One region of the Rhodococcus ruitaii genome, then DNA from elsewhere that is predicted to be linked to it. Evidence: riboswitches for the same ligand, from Rfam matches in the RefSeq annotation. Region 1 holds a riboswitch; each other region holds the start of a gene.
The links. Region 1 has a riboswitch for S-adenosylmethionine ahead of ACZI8W_RS22195 (aminotransferase class V-fold PLP-dependent enzyme). Riboswitches for the same ligand answer to the same signal wherever they lie in the genome.
Positions count from the first base shown of each region.

Region 2: another riboswitch for S-adenosylmethionine. It lies ahead of metX (homoserine O-acetyltransferase MetX); the one in region 1 lies ahead of ACZI8W_RS22195 (aminotransferase class V-fold PLP-dependent enzyme).
Region 3: another riboswitch for S-adenosylmethionine. It lies ahead of ACZI8W_RS09185 (hypothetical protein); the one in region 1 lies ahead of ACZI8W_RS22195 (aminotransferase class V-fold PLP-dependent enzyme).

Region 1 covers NZ_JBUYWC010000019.1:13,894-20,031, forward strand. Annotated here, with positions in the region: gene ACZI8W_RS22190 (Pls/PosA family non-ribosomal peptide synthetase) at 1-3,197, opposite strand, end outside; SAM riboswitch class IV at 3,455-3,571, shown strand; gene ACZI8W_RS22195 (aminotransferase class V-fold PLP-dependent enzyme) at 3,642-4,952, shown strand; gene ACZI8W_RS22200 (YbaK/EbsC family protein) at 5,002-5,475, opposite strand; gene ACZI8W_RS22205 (crotonase/enoyl-CoA hydratase family protein) at 5,580-6,138, shown strand, end outside.
Region 2 covers NZ_JBUYWC010000009.1:128,247-134,384, reverse strand. Annotated here, with positions in the region: gene ACZI8W_RS13435 (NAD(P)-dependent alcohol dehydrogenase) at 1-365, opposite strand, end outside; gene yhjD (inner membrane protein YhjD) at 468-1,517, opposite strand; gene trpS (tryptophan--tRNA ligase) at 1,536-2,585, opposite strand; gene ACZI8W_RS13420 (exodeoxyribonuclease III) at 2,646-3,458, opposite strand; SAM riboswitch class IV at 3,570-3,684, shown strand; gene metX (homoserine O-acetyltransferase MetX) at 3,720-4,847, shown strand; gene ACZI8W_RS13410 (DUF3017 domain-containing protein) at 4,860-5,144, opposite strand; gene ACZI8W_RS13405 (bifunctional methylenetetrahydrofolate dehydrogenase/methenyltetrahydrofolate cyclohydrolase) at 5,157-6,011, opposite strand; gene ACZI8W_RS13400 (tRNA (cytidine(34)-2'-O)-methyltransferase) at 6,097-6,138, shown strand, end outside.
Region 3 covers NZ_JBUYWC010000006.1:117,951-124,088, reverse strand. Annotated here, with positions in the region: gene ACZI8W_RS09190 (formate/nitrite transporter family protein) at 638-1,468, opposite strand; SAM riboswitch class IV at 1,631-1,743, shown strand; gene ACZI8W_RS09185 (hypothetical protein) at 1,771-2,136, shown strand; gene ACZI8W_RS09180 (alpha/beta fold hydrolase) at 2,146-3,177, opposite strand; gene ACZI8W_RS09175 (TetR/AcrR family transcriptional regulator) at 3,243-3,833, shown strand; gene ACZI8W_RS09170 (hypothetical protein) at 3,905-4,372, shown strand; gene ACZI8W_RS09165 (VOC family protein) at 4,433-4,792, shown strand; gene idi (isopentenyl-diphosphate Delta-isomerase) at 4,834-5,391, opposite strand; gene ACZI8W_RS09155 (hypothetical protein) at 5,593-5,940, shown strand; gene ACZI8W_RS09150 (trans-sulfuration enzyme family protein) at 5,951-6,138, opposite strand, start outside.

The DNA of each region.
Region 1 (6,138 bases):
GTGCGACTCGAATCGGACTCGCCGGAGGCGCGACGCAACCGCACCGGGGGGCTGCCGAGCCACGACGAACCCGACTTCGCTTTCTCCGGTGCGGCCGAGAGCACCGCGACCAGACCGTGTTTCGGCACGCGACGACCGGGTGCGGCCATGCCCGAGTTGCCGAGAAAGGCCCGCTTACCGACCTTGGCGTGAGATATGTACAGCCAACCGCCGCCGAGTTCGTACGAGGCGACCATGGTGTCGTCGGCGAGGAACGCGCCGTCCGCGACCTTGGTGAACTTGGGGACCATGAGCACGGTCGACGCCTCGACGTCCTTACCGATGTCGGCGCCGAGCAGCCGCAGCCAGATGGGGGTGAGCATCGATGCGTAGAGCGGGAACAGGAACGTGCGCGAGGAGTCCATCAGGCGTTCGGTGGCCCACACTTGCCACCCGACGCGGCTTCGGACCGGATGCCAGCCTTCGGTCATGCCGATCGACAGCAGTCGCACGGTGATCAGGGTGAGCACGGCGAACACCGCCATGGTGAGGATTCCGCCGGCCGGGAGCATCATCAGGGAACGGACCACGGCCTCGGACACGCTCACGGTGTCCTTCACCCACCAGACCAGGAGTGCGACACCCGCGCCGATCGACATGATCGGAAGCCCCGCGAGGAGGATCGACGTCGCACCGAAGACAGGAAGCCAGCGGGCTCCGCGTGGCGGATCCTCGGAAGGCCATTGCGGTTCTGCTTTTCCGGTCTTTTGTGCGGGCGAGCCCGCCCAGTGCTGCCCAGCCTTGACGCGGCCGAACACAGCCGATCCTGCCGCGACCTCCGCGTTCTTGCCGACGCGTGAACCCGGGGCGAGGAACGAGCGCGCACCGATCGAGGCACCGGCACCGATGCGGATGCTCCCGATGTGGACGACGTCGCCATCCACCCAATACCCCGACAGGTCCACCTCGGGTTCGATCGAGCACCCGTCTCCGAGTTCGAGCATGCCGGTGACCGGGGGCAGAGTGTGCAGGTCGACGCCGTGGCCGATCTTCGCGCCCAGTGCCCTCGCGTACTGACGCATCCACGGTGCGCCCGACAGGTTGGTCGCGCCGGACGCCTCCGACAGGCGCTGCGCGGTCCACAGCCGCAGGTGGACCGCGCCGCCGCGGCGATAACTACCCGGCTCGAGTCCGCGTAGAAGTAGCCGGGCACCCAGGACCGCGATGCTCATCCGGCCGAGCGGCGACAGGAACACGACGATGCCGGCCGCGACCCACCACCACGACAACGTCACGGTCCACGGCACATCGGTGGCGATCGCGATGATGTTGTTCAGAATCGCAAGCCAGGTGATCCATTGGAGGCCGGTCGACGTCATGAGCGGCACTGTCGCGGCGAGCTGGAGGAACTGCGCCCACCGCGACACGGGGACGACCGCGCGGCGGGCCACGGTTTCCGTCGGGGCGAGTTCGTCGAGATAGGTGGCGAGGGACCCGAGACGAGGCCGGTCGTAGAGCTCGGCGACCGTCATTTCGGGATAGCGCTCACGCAAGGCGGTGACGAGCTGTGCGGCAGACAGGGAACCTCCACCGAGTTCGAAGAAGTCGTCGCCGAGCCCCTCGATCCGGGCGCCGAGCAATGAGGACCACAGCCCCGCGACCCATTCCGCGGTCGGGGGGAGGCCGAGTGCTTCGACCGAGTCGGCGTCGGCACCGGGCAGCGGCCACGGCAGTGCGCCCCGATCGACCTTCCCGGACGTTCGCGTGGGCAGCTCGTCGACGAGCGCGAGACGCGGTACGAGGGCGGCAGGAAGTTGTTCGGACAGCAGGTCGTGGGCGGAGGCGACGTCGAAGTCGGGATCGGTCGAGGCGATGTAGCCGACGAGGACCGAACTTCCGGCCGACGTCTTTCGGACCGCGCACGCACCCCCGGCGACACCGGGCAGATTCTGCAGAGCGTTGTCGACCTCGCCGAGCTCGATGCGTCGTCCGCCGATCTTGACCTGGTCGTCGGCGCGTCCTTGGAACAGCAGCCCTGCGCTGTCGAGTACGACGAGGTCGCCGCTGCGGTAGGCACGGTCCCAGCCGAGGGTCGGCATGGGCGCGTATTTCTCGGCGTCCTTGTCCGGGTCGAGGTAACGGGCAAGCCCGACACCGCCGATGACGAGTTCACCGGTCTGTCCTTCTGCGACGGGAATCCCCTCGGTATCGACAACCGCGAGATCCCAGCCGTCGAGCGGCAGGCCGATACGGATGGGCCCGGTGCCGTCCATGATCGCGGCACACGCGACCACCGTCGCTTCGGTGGGGCCGTACGTGTTCCACACCTCCCGGCCCGGCACGGCGAGACGCTCGGCGAGGTCGGGCGGGCAGGCCTCTCCGCCGAAGATGAGCAGACGCACCGCTTCGAGTGCTTCGCCGGGCCACATCGCCGCCAGGGTCGGGACCGTGGAGACCACGTTGATGCTGCGGGACACCAGCCACGGGCCCAGATCCATGCCGGTGCGCACCAGCGACCGTGGCGCCGGCACCAGGCACGCGCCGTGTCGCCAGGCCAGCCACATCTCCTCGCACGATGCGTCGAAGGCGACGGACAGACCCGCCAGCACCCGGTCGTGGGGGCCGAGCGGTTCGTCCCGGCAGAACAGGTTCGCTTCGGCGTCGACGAAGGCCGCGGCGTTGCGGTGTGTGACGGCGACACCCTTCGGGGTGCCTGTGGAGCCGGACGTGAAGATGATCCATGCGTCGTCGTCGAGGGTCGGCTCACGCACGTCCGGTTCAGCGGCCGGTGGCGCGGTGCCGGGGCCGATCCCCGCGTCAGTGACGATGGCGGTGACTTTCGCCTCGGAGAAGACCAACTCGGCACGTTCGTCGGGGTCGTCGGCATCCACCGGGACGTAGGCGGCTCCCGCCGCGAGAACGGACAGAATGGTGACGTACAGATCCTTGGACCCGGACGACATGCGCACACCGACGCGATCACCGGCGCCCACACCGGCCTCCGCGAGTCCGCGCGCTCCCGTATCCACCAGATCGAGGAGTTCGGAGTACTCGAGCATCGTGGTGCCGTCGTCTATCGCGGGCGCGCGCGGATGCGATTCAGCGGTGACGCGCAGCACGTCGATGAGTGTGCGTGGCGCCGGCGCGTGCGATCCGCGCAGGAAGATCCCCGGCACGAGCGACGTGTCGTCGGCTGCGGGTGGGAGTTGAGCAGACAATCCGCTGTCCTTCTACTCGGTTGGGCTACTCGGCTGGGCGATCCGGTGTTATTTCATGTGAAGGTGGACAACAGATGAACTTTCGGTGTGTGTGGGCCGGAGGGCGCGCGGCGCCGAAGCACCCGTCAGAGCAAAGCACGATGATGGATTCTTTGCAGGTCAGGGGGAGAAATTCACTTCTTCCCGACAATGAGGGGCGGGCCACGATCGAGGTCTCGACTTGACACGAAGTGTGCCCGGTGTCATTGTCTTCGGCAGGTCATGAGTACCAGCGTCAAGCCCCGGCTCGCTGGTCGGCAACCCTCCGCCGCGGTGGGGTGCTCCGGGTGACGACCTGGCTGACGTACCGAACCCGGGCGCAGCAAGCGCGGACTCCGCCGGCGAACGATTCACCTTCGTCGTGGCGATCACCGACGGGTCCCTGATACACGAGGGAAATTCGTCATGACTGTTGCCACCACCACCTGTGTCGCTCCCTTTGCTCGCGTGTCGGGCTGTGACGTGCAGGTCCCTCTCGTACAGGGCGGTACCTGCACCTACGCGAACTTCGATTATGCGGCCAGCGCACCGGCTCTGGCGAGCGTGACCGACCGGATCTCCGAACTGTTGCCGTTCTACGCCAGCGTGCACCGCGGCGCGGGCTACGCATCGCGTATCAGCACCACGAGCTACGAGGATGCACGCGCGTCGGTCTCCCGATTCGTGGGCACCGACGAGGACCAGGTCGTGGTCTTCACCCGCAACACCACGGATTCGATCAACCTGCTTGCCGGTGCAGTCCCCGGCGATGTCGTGGTCCTCGACATCGAGCATCACGCGAACCTGCTGCCGTGGAAGAACACTCGTGTGGTCGAAGCCGCGGACTCAGTCTCGGAGACCATGTGGCGGATCGCCGTCGAGCTGGAACGTGCCCCGGCAGCGCTACTCGCCGTGACCGGAGCCTCCAATGTCACGGGCGAGGTTCTGCCGATCGGCGAGCTTGCCGACCTCGCCCACGCGTGCGGTGCGCGGATCTTCGTCGATGGTGCCCAGCTGGTTCCGCATCGTCGTGTCGATCTCGCTGAACTCGGCGTCGACTATCTGGCGTTCTCGGGCCACAAGCTGTACGCACCGTTCGGTGCCGGTGTGCTGGTCGGGCGTCGTGACTGGCTCGATGCGGCCGAGCCGTATCTCGCTGGTGGCGGTGCGGTACGCGAGGTTGCCCTCGACCACACCGAGTGGGCGTGTGCTCCGGCCCGTCACGAGGCCGGATCTCCGAACGTACTGGGGGTCGCGGCGATCGCTGCGGCGTGCGACACCCTCGCATCACACGACGCCGAGTCGGTTGCGCGTCACGAGGAGTTGTTGTGTGCGCAGCTCGTCGACGGCCTGCGCGACATCTACGGTGTGGAAATTCTTCGGCTGTGGGAGGATTCGGTGGACTGCGTCGGAATCGTCACTTTCGGTATCGACGGCTTCGAACCGGGTGAAATCGCCGCCTACCTCTCAGCCGAACACGGCATCGGGGTTCGTGACGGCCGTTTCTGCGCTCATCCGTTACTTTCCCGCGTCGGACTTCCCGGTGGCGCGGTGCGGGCATCCCTGGGGCTGGGAAGTTCGTCGGCGGACGTCGACCGTCTACTCGCGGCGCTTCGGCAGTTGGTGGTGGAGGGGCCGTCGTGGTCGTACGCCAAGACCGACGGGGCATGGAATCCGACGCCGGAGACCCGGCCCGGTCTCACGCAGTCGGGCGACGGTGCGGCGGAGTGCGTCTGAACGATCGCGTCTCGATGCCGCGCTCGTATCCCGATCGGCCGGGCGAGGCTCAGTCCACCACGACGTCGACCCCCGCGGTCACCCGTAGGAGTTCGGTATACGAGGTGCGGAAGAGGGTGTCCAGGCTTCCGCCCGATGCCCACAGCTCGGGGTATCCCGCCAGCGCGCTGTCGACGTAGGTCGGCAGGTTGGTGGGGTGCCCGAGCGGGGCCACGCCGCCGAGTTCCTGGCCGGTGACCTCCGCGACGAGGTTGCCAGGCGCGGTGGTGAGAGTTCCGCCCAATCGGGTACCGGTGCGCTCGAGCGATACCCGGTGCGAGCCCGAGACGAGAATCAGGACGGGGTCGTCGTCGAGGAGGAACACGAGAGACTTGACGATCGCCCCGATGTCGACATGCACGGCCGCCGCTGCCTGCTCTGCGGTGTGCACCGGAATCGACTGGGTGGTGATCAGGCCGTGATGTCCGCGAGCGATGAGTGTGTCGGCGACTCGGGCGGCATTCGGATGCAATGGCCTGGGCATGATGCCACCCTATGAAAACCGGTGACCGCTGTGACCGGATCGGCAAGGATCGACGTGATCGGAAGCTCGGTGCGATGCGAGCAGCAAAATATTACTCTGGAGTAATGACTGATTCATCCAGCTGGAAGGCGTTCACTGTCGAGCGCGCCGAACACGTAGCCCAGGTCACACTCATGGGCCCGGGCAAAGGCAACGCGATGGGACCGGACTTCTGGTCGGAACTGCCCAAGATCTTTGCGCAACTCGACGCCGACCCCGAGGTGCGCGCCGTGGTCCTCACCGGCTCCGGACGGCACTTCTCATACGGACTCGACCTGCCCGCCATGGCCGGCGACCTCGGGTCGGTACTGGCAGACAAGGCGCAGGCGAAGCCCCGCACCGACTTCCACGCGATGGTCAAGCGCATGCAGGGCGCCATCACAGCGGTCGCCGACTGCCGCAAACCCGTCGTCGCCGCAGTCTCGGGCTGGTGCATCGGCGGCGGCGTCGACCTCATCTCGGCAGCCGATATTCGGTACGCGAGTGCCGATGCCCGGTTCAGCGTTCGCGAGGTCAAGGTCGGGATGGTGGCCGACGTCGGTAGTCTCGCGCGCCTTCCCCTGATCATCGGAGACGGCCATCTACGCGAACTCGCGTTGACCGGCAAGGACATCGATGCCGCAC
Region 2 (6,138 bases), on a different contig from region 1:
GGTGAACCGAGCCCCGGCGGCGTGATACCCAACTCCGCGGCGCGCGCGCAGTAGTTCTCCCGGCCGCGCGCGCACGCGTGGCAGGTGCCGCAGCCCCACGGCCCGTACACCGCGACCGCGTCGCCGATCTCGATCCCGTCGACGCCGGCACCCAGCTCGGCGACGGTGCCGACCCCCTCGTGTCCCAGCGTGAGCGGCAGCCCGTAGCCGTACGATTCCTCGGGTTGATCCATGACGAAGATGTCGGAGTGGCACAGACCCGCCGCGGTCACCTTCAGCAGGATCTCGCCGGGTGCTGGCGTCGGGGTGGGAATCTCGACGACGGCCGGCTCGGCGCCGAGTGCGGTGTACTGAAGTGCTTTCATGGTGGCACCGTATGGCAGACACGGGTGCCGCCGTGCACTCCTCGTCGAATCGATACACACCGTTCACCACGCGGACGAATCCGTCGCACCTATCGGGAGTGCCTACCGATTGCGCCTACCGTTGCGGCGGAAGCGTGAACCCGCGAGCACACCGCCGATTACTCCGGCGCCGAGGAGAGCGAGACCACCGCGCACCCCTGGGCCTTCCTGAACCTGGACGCGTGGCGTGATCTTCGCGGGATCGGGCGGGGGAACATGCGCGAGCGCGAGGTTCGCCTTCGTCGATGCTGCAAATGCGGTGCAGAACAGCACGAGTTGTGCGGTGATGTTGCCGAAGACGAGGATGCCGAGGATCGGGCCGAACGCGACGCCCGCGGGACCTTGGAGGACTCGTTCCAGGTAGAGGGAACCGACCTGCTTGAGGATCTCGAAGCCGACGCCCGCCATCACCCCGGCAAGGATCGCGCTGCGGAACGTCACCGGTTCACGCGGCAGCCGGGCGATGACCCACGTGAACACCGCACTGGTGGCGGTGACCGCGATGAGGAGCGCCACGATACGCAGCAGCACGCCGACACCGACGATGTTCTCGATGTTCAGCAGTTCCACGATCCATCGCATCACCGGTCCGCTGCTGACCGCGGACAACCCCAACGACACGATCATCGCGAGACCCAGGCTGATCAGCGCGCCGCCGTCCTTGAGCTTGACGACGAAGAAGTTGCCGTTCGCGCGCGGGTTGTCCCACATCGCGGTGAGTGCATTGCGCAGGTTGGCCATCCAGCCCAGGCCGGCATACGACGCGGTGAGGAGCCCGATCACACCCACCGTGCCGCGAGAGTTGATCGCGGAATCGATGATGTCCTCGACGGTGGTGCCGAGTTCGCCGGGGATGTTCTCGGCGATCGCGTCGCTGATCTGCTGCAGCAGCTCCGGACGGCCGGCGAGCACGAAACCGGCAACGGAGAACGCGACCATGATGATCGGAACGATCGCGAGGACCGTGAAGTAGGTGAGCCCTGCAGCGTAGAAGGTGCCCCTCTTCTCCAGGTACCGCATACCGGACCGCACCAGGTGATCGAGCCACGGCCGGGCTGCTCGCTGCCGATCGAGGAAGCTCGGTTTCGTGTCGCCGTCCGGCTCACCGGCCATCTATGACTCCTTACGCGGTCAACTCCGGGGTAGGAATCCCACCTTGTCATAGACCTGGGCCAGTGTCCGGGAAGCCACCTCACGTGCCCGATCCGCACCGGCCGACAGAATCCGGAGCAGTTCCGCCTCGTCGGCGAGGTACTCGTCCACCTGCGTCCGCAACGGCGTCACGAACTCGGTGAGGACCTCTGCGGTATCGCTCTTGAGGTCGCCGTATCCCTTACCCTCGTACCCGGCGACGAGGTCGTCGATCGAACGGCCCGACAGCGCCGACTGGATGGTGAGCAGATTGCTCACCCCCGGCTTGTTCTCCTGGTCGAATCGGATCTCGCGGTCGTTGTCCGTCACCGCCGACTTGATCTTCTTCGCCGAGATCTTCGGATCGTCGAGCAGGTTGATCAGGCCGGCGTCGGTGGCCGCCGATTTGCTCATCTTCGACGTCGGGTCCTGCAGGTCGTAGATCTTGGCGGTGCCCTTGACGATCTGGGCCTCCGGGACGACGAAGGTCTTCCCGAAGCGCTTGTTGAAGCGCTGCGCGAGGTCGCGGGTGAGCTCGAGGTGCTGCCGCTGATCCTCACCGACCGGGACCTTGTGGGCGCGGTACAGCAGAATGTCCGCGGCCATGAGCACCGGGTAGGTGAACAGGCCGACGCTCGCGTGCTCGGCACCCTGCCTGGCGGATTTGTCCTTGAACTGTGTCATGCGGCTCGCTTCACCGAAACCGGTGAGGCAGTTGAGAACCCAGGACAGTTCGGCATGCTCGGGGACCTGGCTCTGCACGAACAGCACGGAGCGCTCCGGGTCGATCCCGATGGCCAGCAACTGCGCGGCGGCGACGAGGACCCGCCCGCGCAGTTCCTTCGGCTTCTGCGGCGCGGTGATGGCGTGCAGGTCGGGGATGAAGTAGAACGCATCGTTTTCGTCCTGGGCGGGAACCCACTGCTGCAACGCACCGAGGAAGTTGCCGAGGTGGAACGAATCCGACGTGGGCTGGATGCCCGAAAGCACCCGGGGCCGCGCGGCGGGGCGGGCATCCTGCACTGTGGCGTGCTGATCTGCAGTCGACATGACCTCGATAATTTCACGCCCCGGTTTCCGCGACCGAACGAGGTCGATCCGTGACCCCGCCTACTCGAACGTGACGGTCACCGGGGCGTGATCCGACCAGCGTTCGGCGTAGGTCGCGGCGCGTTCGACCCGGGCGTCGGCCGCACGGACGGCCAGGGCCGGTGTGACGAGGTGGTAGTCGATCCGCCAGCCGGCGTCGGTGTCGAATGCCTTGCCACGGTAGGACCACCAGGAGTAGGGGCCGGCGACGTCGCCGTGCAGGTCGCGCACGACATCGCGCCACCGACCGGTGGCGAGCAGCTCGGTCACCCAGGCGCGCTCGCCGGGCAGGAAGCCGGATTTGCGGACGTTGCCCTTCCAGTTCTTGATGTCGCGCTCGGTGTGGGCGATGTTCCAGTCGCCGCACACCACCATGTCGCGACCGGCCGAGACGACGTCGGATGCCCGCTCCCCCAGATACGCGGCGAAGCCCTTCATGAAGCGTTCCTTGTCGTCCTGCTTCGGGGTGTCCGCTTCTCCGGTCGGCAGATACAGGCTGCCGCACGTCACGTCGCCGAAATCCGCCTCGATGTAGCGGCCGGAGTCGGCATAGTCGTCGACATCGAAACCCACGCGCACGGCGTCTGCCGGTGTGCGCGACAGGATCGCGACACCCGCGCGCCCCTTGACGGACGACTCGGCTCCTTCGACGTGCCAGCCAGCGTCCAGCGCCGGCGCGATCGCAGTGTGGAACTGCTTCTCGCTCGCGCGCACTTCCTGAAGGCAGACGATGTCGGCGGAGGACGTCTCGAGCCACGCCAGCAGGCCCTTACCGGCCGCTGCGCGCACGCCGTTGACGTTCACGGTGGTGATGGTGAGGGGCACGCCGGACACGGTATCCGACGCCGCGGCCGGAGCCGGAACCGCGGGACGACCTTCTGGCGGCGCGGTACGGCCGAGAGCCGCCTATCGGGCCCTCCGGCCCAGCCGTTAGACTTCCGACGAGGTCATGAGTGCCAGCGCGAAGCCCCGGCTTGCTGGTCGGCAACCCTCCGGCCAGGGTGGGGTGCTCCGGGTGAAGACACGGTCGTCGGCGCACCGCAGACGACAAGCCGGCTCCTGGGAGGTTGACAAGCTGATGAAGGCGGTCCCATCGTGACAACAGGTACCAATCGTCGGCGGATTGCACTCCCGTCGGAAGACGGCCGGCTCGGCACAGTCGACATCGGCAGCATCACCCTCGAGAGCGGCGACACCCTCCCCGACGTCACCGTTGCCCTGCAGCGGTGGGGCGCGTTGTCGCCCGCCCGCGACAACGTCGTACTCGTCGAGCACGCCCTGACCGGCGACTCACACATCACCGGACCGGCCGGGCCGGATCACCCGTCACCGGGCTGGTGGTCCGGCATGGTCGGCCCCGGCGCCCCGATCGACACCGACCGGTGGTGCGTGGTGGCCACGAACGTCCTCGGCGGATGCCAGGGCAGCACCGGGCCGGGCAGCACCGCGCCCGACGGGAAACCGTGGGGTTCGCGATTCCCCCGGATCACCATCCGCGATCAGATCACCGCGGAAGCCGCGCTCCTCGATGCTCTCGGCATCGACACGCTGGCCGCCGTGACGGGCGGATCGATGGGCGGCATGCGCTCGCTCGAATGGATCATCACCCACCCGAACCGGGTGCGGGCGGCACTGGTCCTGGCGGTCGGTGCCCGCGCGACAGCCGATCAGATCGGTGTGCAGAGCACCCAGATCGCTGCCATCACGCAGGATCCCCACTGGCAGGGCGGCAACTACTACGCGAGTGGCAGCCGGCCGGAAGCGGGGCTGGGCATCGCCCGCCGCATGGCCCACCTGTCGTATCGCAGCGAGGAAGAACTCGACTCTCGGTTCGCGAATCTCCCTCAAGGAGACGAAGATCCGTGGGGCGACGGGCGCTACGCTGTGCAGAGCTATCTCGACCACCAGGCATCGAAGCTCGTCAAACGGTTCGACCCCGGCACGTATGTGGTGCTCAGCGACGCGATGAATCGGCACGACGTGGGACGCGGTCGCGGTGGCATCGAAGCTGCGTTGGCGGGCACGAATGTTCCGACGATCGTCGCGGGTGTCGATTCGGATCGCCTCTACCCGATCCGATTGCAGCAGGAGATCGCAGACGGTCTGCCGAAGTGCGACGGGCTGCGTGTCCTCGAGTCACGCGACGGACACGACGGCTTTCTCACCGAAGCCGATGCCGTGGCGAAGCTGCTCGTCGAGCTGATGGAACTGGCGGGCGGCTGAGAGCCGGATGCGTTATCCGGTGCCGAGCGGATCGATCGAGACTGCCAGCGTCACGATCGCACCGCCCATGGCAAGCATCGCAGCGACGTCGAAACGTTTGCCTCGCACCGCGAGCACTCCCACCTGATCCGAGTCGAGCGCCCACCTGAGGATCCCCGCAAGGATCATCGCACCGCCGAACACGAAAGCACCCCGGCGCCAGCGGTCGGCCAGCACAAGGACCACCGCGGCGGCGATCACCAGGGTGACCGCCAGCAGCGGCAGGTTCAGTCGTGTCAATCGCACCGAACTGTCCATCCGCTGGTCTGCTCAGAGACCGGCGTCGTGCTCGGCGCGTTCGACGACGTTCGTCAGCAGGAACGCGCGGGTGAGCGGTCCGACTCCGCCGGGGTTCGGGGAGAGGAACCCCGCGACGTCGCGGACGTCGTCGGCAACATCGCCGCGCAGGCCGTCGGCAGTGCGCGAGACGCCCACGTCGAGCACTGCCGCACCGGGCTTGACCATCTCGGCGGTGATGAGTCCGGGCACGCCCGCAGCGGCGACGATGATGTCGGCGCGCTTCACCTCGGCGGCGAGATCCTTGGTGCCGGTGTGGCACAGCGTCACGGTCGCGTTCTCGCTGCGGCGGGTCAGCAGCAGCCCGATCGGGCGGCCCACCGTCACACCGCGCCCGACGACCACCACGTGGGCGCCGTTGATCGGCACCTCGTAGCGGCGCAGCAGGTGAACGATGCCGCGCGGGGTGCACGGCAACGCCGCGTCCTTGCCGAGCACCAGGCGTCCGAGGTTGACGGGATGCAACCCGTCGGCGTCCTTGGCGGGGTCGATGCGCTCGAGGGCGGCGTTCTCGTCGAGGTGCTTGGGCAGCGGCAACTGCACGATGTACCCCGTGCAGGCGGGGTCGTCGTTGAGTTCGTCGATCGCCGCTTCGAGCTGCTCCTGGGTGATGTCGGCGGGGAGATCCTTACGGATCGAGGTGATCCCCACCTTGGCGCAGTCGTTGTGCTTGCCCCTCACGTACGTCGCCGACCCCGGATCGTCGCCGACGAGGATCGTGCCGAGGCCGGGCGTGATGCCCTTGTCCTTCAGCGCTGCCACACGGACCAGGAGGTCCTCGAAGATTTCGTCGCGGGTTGCTTTGCCGTCCAGGAGGGTCGCAGTCACGTGGTCCATTGTTCCAGGCGTCCGGTGACCCGCGTGTGGCGACCGGCCGGATGGGCTGTTCTGCTCTTCTGGCAAGCTTGTCGGAGTGTTCCGAGTGATGTTCCACGAACCTCGTATTCCACCCAAT
Region 3 (6,138 bases), on a different contig from region 1:
CAATTCGATCTTCTCCGGTTGTTCGAGGTCGGTTTTTCTCGGCGCTGATCAATTATCCGTAAATAGGACGGCGCTCAGGGAGTCGGCGCATCTACCTGCTGAAAGGTAGATCATTTCACACCTGTGATCGGTTCGTGATTGGATCCGACCAGGCGGAATGTGATGTGGAACTCAGTGTGTCCACGCTGCGGGATCAGGATCTTCTGGTAACAATTGAAGGGCGTTCGTCACCGCGATCGCACCGCTGTTGATTCTCCACAGATGGGATTTACATCATGCTCGCTGATCTGGCCGAATTCTTCGTCAACGCCGCAGACCTCTTCGGTGCACTCGACTTCTTCACCGGTTCTGCTGAAGGAATCAGCAGCGCCCAGCAGTAGGGCTCCCGACCATCGGACCCGTGGGCTGCGGCCCCCGGGTCCGAGTCGTTTCCGGACATCGAGGGCCGAACGCCGGATGGTGCGGGCAGTAGAGCTGGTCGACGGCCCGCGGCGCGGCGGACCTCGACCGCCCGGTTCGTCAGATCCGGGGGGCGCGGCGTCGGCACCAGATATCGTCATGGTCAGCCGGTCCGGTCGTGCATTCCGCACGCTTGGTGAGTGCAGCAGATGAGATCGGAACGAACGATGCCGTCCGATCATGCCGGCGTCGGCGTGTTCCCGACTGATCGCTTGGGCTGCGTCCGCACATGGGTGACGTAGAGGGCGAGACCGACGAAGACGACACCACCGACCAGATTGCCCAGTACTGTCGGGATCTCGTTCCAGATCAGGTAGTCGCTGAGCGTGAAGTCGCCGCCGAGCAGGAGGCCGGACGGGAACAGGAACATGTTGACGACCGAGTGTTCGAAGCCCATGTAGAAGAACAGCATGACGGGCATCCACATGACGAGAACCTTGCCCGGCACGCTCTTGGACATCATCGCTGCGACGACGCCGGTGGATACCATCCAGTTGCACAACATGCCACGGAAGAACAGGGTCGCCATGCCGGCTGCGCCGTGCTCTGCATAGCCGAGGGTGCGTTCCTCGCCGATTTCGCCGAGACGTTCGCCGATGGCGTCCGGTGGAATCGAGTATCCGTAGGTGAGGACGAAGGTGATCAGTACGGCCACCGTCAAGGCGCCGAGGAAGTTCCCGATGAAGACGAGACCCCAGTTCCGGAGCATCGACCCGATCGTCACCCCGGGGCGTTTGTCGAGGTAGGCGATGGGAACCATGGTGAACACGCCGGTGAGCAGGTCGAAGCCCAGTAGATAGAGCAGGCAGAATCCGACCGGGAAGAGAATCGCTCCGAGCAGCGCGTTGCCTGTCTGCACGGTGACAGTGATCGCGAACGCCGCTCCGAGCGAGAGGATCGCGCCGGCCATGTACGCCCTGATCATGGTGTCGCGGGTGGACATGAGGACCTTGCTCTGGCCGGCGTCGACCATCGCGCGGGCCAACTCGGCGGGTGGAACGTAGGACACGGCAACCTCCTGGTGCGAACAGTGCCCGGCCAGTGTCGACGGTGCCCGTCACCGCTGCGTTTCGGAGCAGTAAGGACGCGTTGCGTTCTCCGCCGAGGTCGGTCGCTCGGGTTGTGAGGTCGCTGTGTCGTGTAGGTCGCTGCGTCGTGTAGAGTGGCGGTGCTTCACGAGATGTCGTCGCCAAGCTCCGACTGGACGGCACGCCAACCCCACGCTCGCGGGTGGCTCGGATGACGAAGCGGCCCGCGGCCGACCGGCCCGGGCACGAGCGCCCCGCCCGGGGCCGACCCGGAGGAAATATCATGACCGACCCCCATCAATGCGCCGCGTTCGGAGACGGGCACCACGTCCATTTCATCCGCGCCCGTAAGGCTTTCGACGACTCTGACCTGAGTGTCGGTGCGTTGGTGCACGTGCTTGACAGTACGAGCGTCGAACTATCCTGGGACGGAATACGACTCGAGTTTCGACACCATGACACAGCTGCGATATCCCGCGCAGTCCATGTGGGTGGAGAGATCGGAACGTGGATTCCTCGGTGGCGGGTGTTGATCCTTCCGGGGCCGAATCCGCATGTGCCGGTGACATTCACCCTGGCTGCCCCCGATCACTGGACAGGGTGTGTGCCGGGACGTGTTCCGGTGCTGACCTACGTGCCGGGCTGCTGACCGGCCGGGTCAACTCTGGTCGGAATCGTTCCAGAATGCGGGAAGTTCTACGGCTAGACGATCTTTCGCCTGCATGGGCAGGGAGTGGGTGGTGTCGGGGAAAACGTCGACGGTCGCGTGTGGAAGTGTACCTGCCCGCTCGGCCGCGGCAGTGTCACCGGCAAGCGAATCGCGTTCTGCGATAGCGACATAGGTAGGCATGGTGAGACGTCCCATGTCCTCGTCGTTCATGGGCGAGGGCGTCGGCAGCACGGCGGAATAGTGTTCTGAGCCTGCAGCGATCATCTTCGCCATGTCGTCGTCCGGGTCGAACTCGGCGCCGCCCACCTTGCTGAGCGCGGTGTTCCGCCATGCCTCGGGCAGGAAGGGGAGGCTGGACACCATCGTCCACGCCATCATTCGGGCGGACGGGTGTGCGAACGTGAAGACAGGTTCGAGAAGGGTGAGTGATCGGACGCGATCGGGGAATTGCCGAGCGTAGGTGGCTGCGATCGCGCCGCCGAACGAATGACCGGTGATGTGCACGGGGTCGGTTGTGAGTTCGCCGAGGGCATCGGCGATCCAGAGCGCCTGATCGTCGAACGAGGTCAACGGGACATTCTGCACCGACAATCCGGCGTCGCCGAGTGCGTCGAAGGCGAGGACGCGCCGGTGCGGCACGAAGTCGGCGAGGTTTTCGGCCCACATCGGGACACCCGACGAGCGGCCGGGAACCAAGACGACCGGAGCGGTGTTCTCGAGTTCCGGAGTGCTCCACTCGTAGACGCGGACCGTACCGAATCGGGTCGGAACGTCGTGGGTTGTCGATGGTGCTGGAAGTGCAGACATCGCCCGGGTGTAGGCCTCGACGTAGGTGCGGCGTCCCTCGGCGTCGCGGAAGTGGCCCACGCCCGGAGCTCCGAAGAAGAACTGCTGGATGCCTACTGCGCCCAGTGCGGCCAGTGCGGCAACCACGACGATTCCGCTGCGGCGCAGCCATCGGCGCCGACGGGTGGGTGGTGGATGGTCGGGTCGGGGGTCTGTGCTGGTGTGTTCACTCATGGAGGTCTTCCTGACGTTCGGTGAACCGTGCTGTTTGCAGTATAAACATATTGTAAACTGTCGTCATGCCGAGAGTTGTCGACCATGCTGAGCGTCGTAGAGAGATCGTGTGGGCACTGTGGGCAGTGATCCACGAACGGGGCATCGACGGGGTGACGTTCCAGTCGGTGGCGGCCGAGGCCGGCGTCTCGATTGGCAGAATCCAACACTATTTCGAATCGAAACAACAGCTGATCCGGTCGGGAGCGCAGGAGATGGTCACCGGTGCCGAGCAGGTGTACCACGGGCGGGGGGCGGCGGGCGATCCGAGAGCAGCCCTCGCAGCTTTGCTCACTCAACCCGTTCCGACGAGCGCACCGTCCCGTGTGGGTGTGTCGGTCTGGTTCGCCTATCTCGCGAAGGCGGCGAACGACCCGTGGATCAGGTCGTTCCTCGCCGAAGCGTCGCGGGGGACGGTGTCCGAGGCCGAGCGGCTTCTATGTCGGGCGGGTCTCTCCGAGATAGAAGCGCACAGCGAGGCCATGAGGTTGGTCGTACTCAGTACTGGTGCGACGCAATCCGTGCTGATTGCGGGGATGGACGCCGACAGCGCGGTCGAACTCGTCATCCGGGAGATCGATCGGTGCATCGAAATCGCCACGGCCGGCGGGAAGTAACGAAGTTCCCGAGTTCGTGTCGGACCTCACTGCAATGCTGGAGTGGCAAGAAGAGGAGATTGGAGGATGTCATGAGGACATCGACCACCAACTCGCACGGCACGGCGCAGCCGATCGACATTTCGGATTCCGATCGGGTTCCCCCGGCCGCATCCGACCGCTCGGGGCAGGCGGAATTGGACGAGGCGCTGATGTGCGGCGGTCACCGTGCTCGGCTGCTCGCGGCGCACGACGACGGCACCGATATCGACTACGTGCTTCTGCTGGTCGGCGAGATGTCCGGCCGACGCGAGATCCTCGTTCGCGAGGTCGACGAGGAAGTGCTGCTCATCGAAGGAAGTCGGCCCGCATCCGAACCTCGGATCTTGCTCGGTGTCGCGTCGCAACCACCACACGACACCGGCGACACGGACTCTCTCGCACGCGTGCTTCGTGAGTCCGGCGCCGTTCGCTCGATGCTCGCCAGGGGCGGAGTCCGATCGGTGATCGTCGGCCGGCAGAGCGAGTGGAAGAGCGCGACCGCGGTCTCGGCGTCGTGATGGGGTAAGGGAATGCCCGGTTCGGCGGCGCATGTCGATGGGTGGGTTCACGATGGCTCCATGGGAACCAGACATCACGTAATCGACTACATCGAACTCGGCGCTACCGATCTCCCCACGACACGCGCCTTCTACGAATCCGCCTTCGGCTGGAGCTTCAACGACTACGGGCCCGATTACGCCGGAATTCGTGCTGTCGAGGGCGACGGAGAGGTCGGTGGCCTGACGACTCTGCGCCCACCGGGTGGGGTTGGGCCTCTGGTGTTGCTGTACTCCAGCGATCTCGACGCCACCGTCCGCGCGGTCGAACGTGCCGGAGGCCAGATTTCGTCGGGGCCGTACGATTTTCCGGGTGGCCGTCGATTCACCTTCCTCGACCCGAGTGGAAACGAATTAGGGGCCTGGTCCGACGACGCGTGAACCCGTTCGCCCTCCGATCGTCGAGGGCGCGTGGGTGCCACTCAGGAAGCGCTGGAAATCCGCCGCGCAATTCCGGCCTGGTTGAGTTGCGGGATCTGCTCGGCCGCCCACGGGCTGATCAGCCACGGAACGGTTGCCGCCGTCTGCATATCGGCCCACGACACCCACCTCCACTCCATCACCTCTGACGGTTCTGGCTGGAGGCCGGAGACGGCGCGGGCGCAGAACACCGGACACACCTCGTTCTCCACGGTCCCGTCGGCTGCCGTCGCGCGGTACCGGAAGTGCGGCAATACACACGTGACATCATCGACGGCGAGGCCCAACTCCTGTTCGACGCGACGGCGGACCGCGTCCTCGAGGGATTCCTCCGGCCCTGGATGACCGCAACACGCGTTCGTCCACACACCGGGCCACGTGATCTTGCTCAGTGCGCGTCGCGTCACGAGGACCCGGCCCGCGTCATCGAACACGTAGCAAGAGAACGCCAGGTGAAGAGGGGTGTCTGTGTGATGGACGGTGGCTTTCGGAGCTGTACCGATGGGGCGCTCGTGTTCGTCGAGCAGAACGACGAGTTCTTCGTGGGCAGGCGCTGTCATGTGGTGGATCTCCATGGGGTTGATCTGGGTGTCGGGCAGCGTCCGGCACCCGCCGGATCGACACGGGTGGTGTATCTCGCACCGACCGGGCCCTGTATTGGTGCCGACCCGAGACTACGCTCGGCCGTGGTAGATGCCGCTGATGTCACCACCGAATCGTTGCCCTCAGACGCAACCTCCGACGTACCGGGACGTGATCGCATGAGCAACACTGCACCCACCGACCGCGCCGATGACTCCGCGCACAGTGTGGAAGCCCACTACGAGGGGCGAAACCTGGATGTATCCGGTCCGTACCGGATCTACCCGTCAGGACTCTGGTACTTCCGCTCGGCCGACTCCGACCCCGCACCTACGTGGATTCCCGCGGGTCATCTCGAAGAGGTCACTCGAAGAGACGAACGCGTGGACGTAGGCCGAAGCCTGGTCGGGGCGGTCACACATCCATTGTTCGTCACCCCATTCGGATTCGTGATGTCCGCCATGTCCTGGCTGACATCTGCCTTCCGATCCCGACTCGATCCGCTGGGTGCCCGACCACCGATGTGAGCTGTGCCGGTCAAACCGTGACGGCCTCGAGAGCCCGGGTGAGATCGGCGACAAGATCGTCGGCGTCTTCGAGACCGACCGACAACCGGATCATCGACCCGGTAATCCCGCGCCGCCGCCGTTCCTGAGGCGAGAGGTCGTAATGAGTAGTGGTCACCGGCTGCGTCACCAGGCTTTCGACGCCACCGAGGCTGGGAG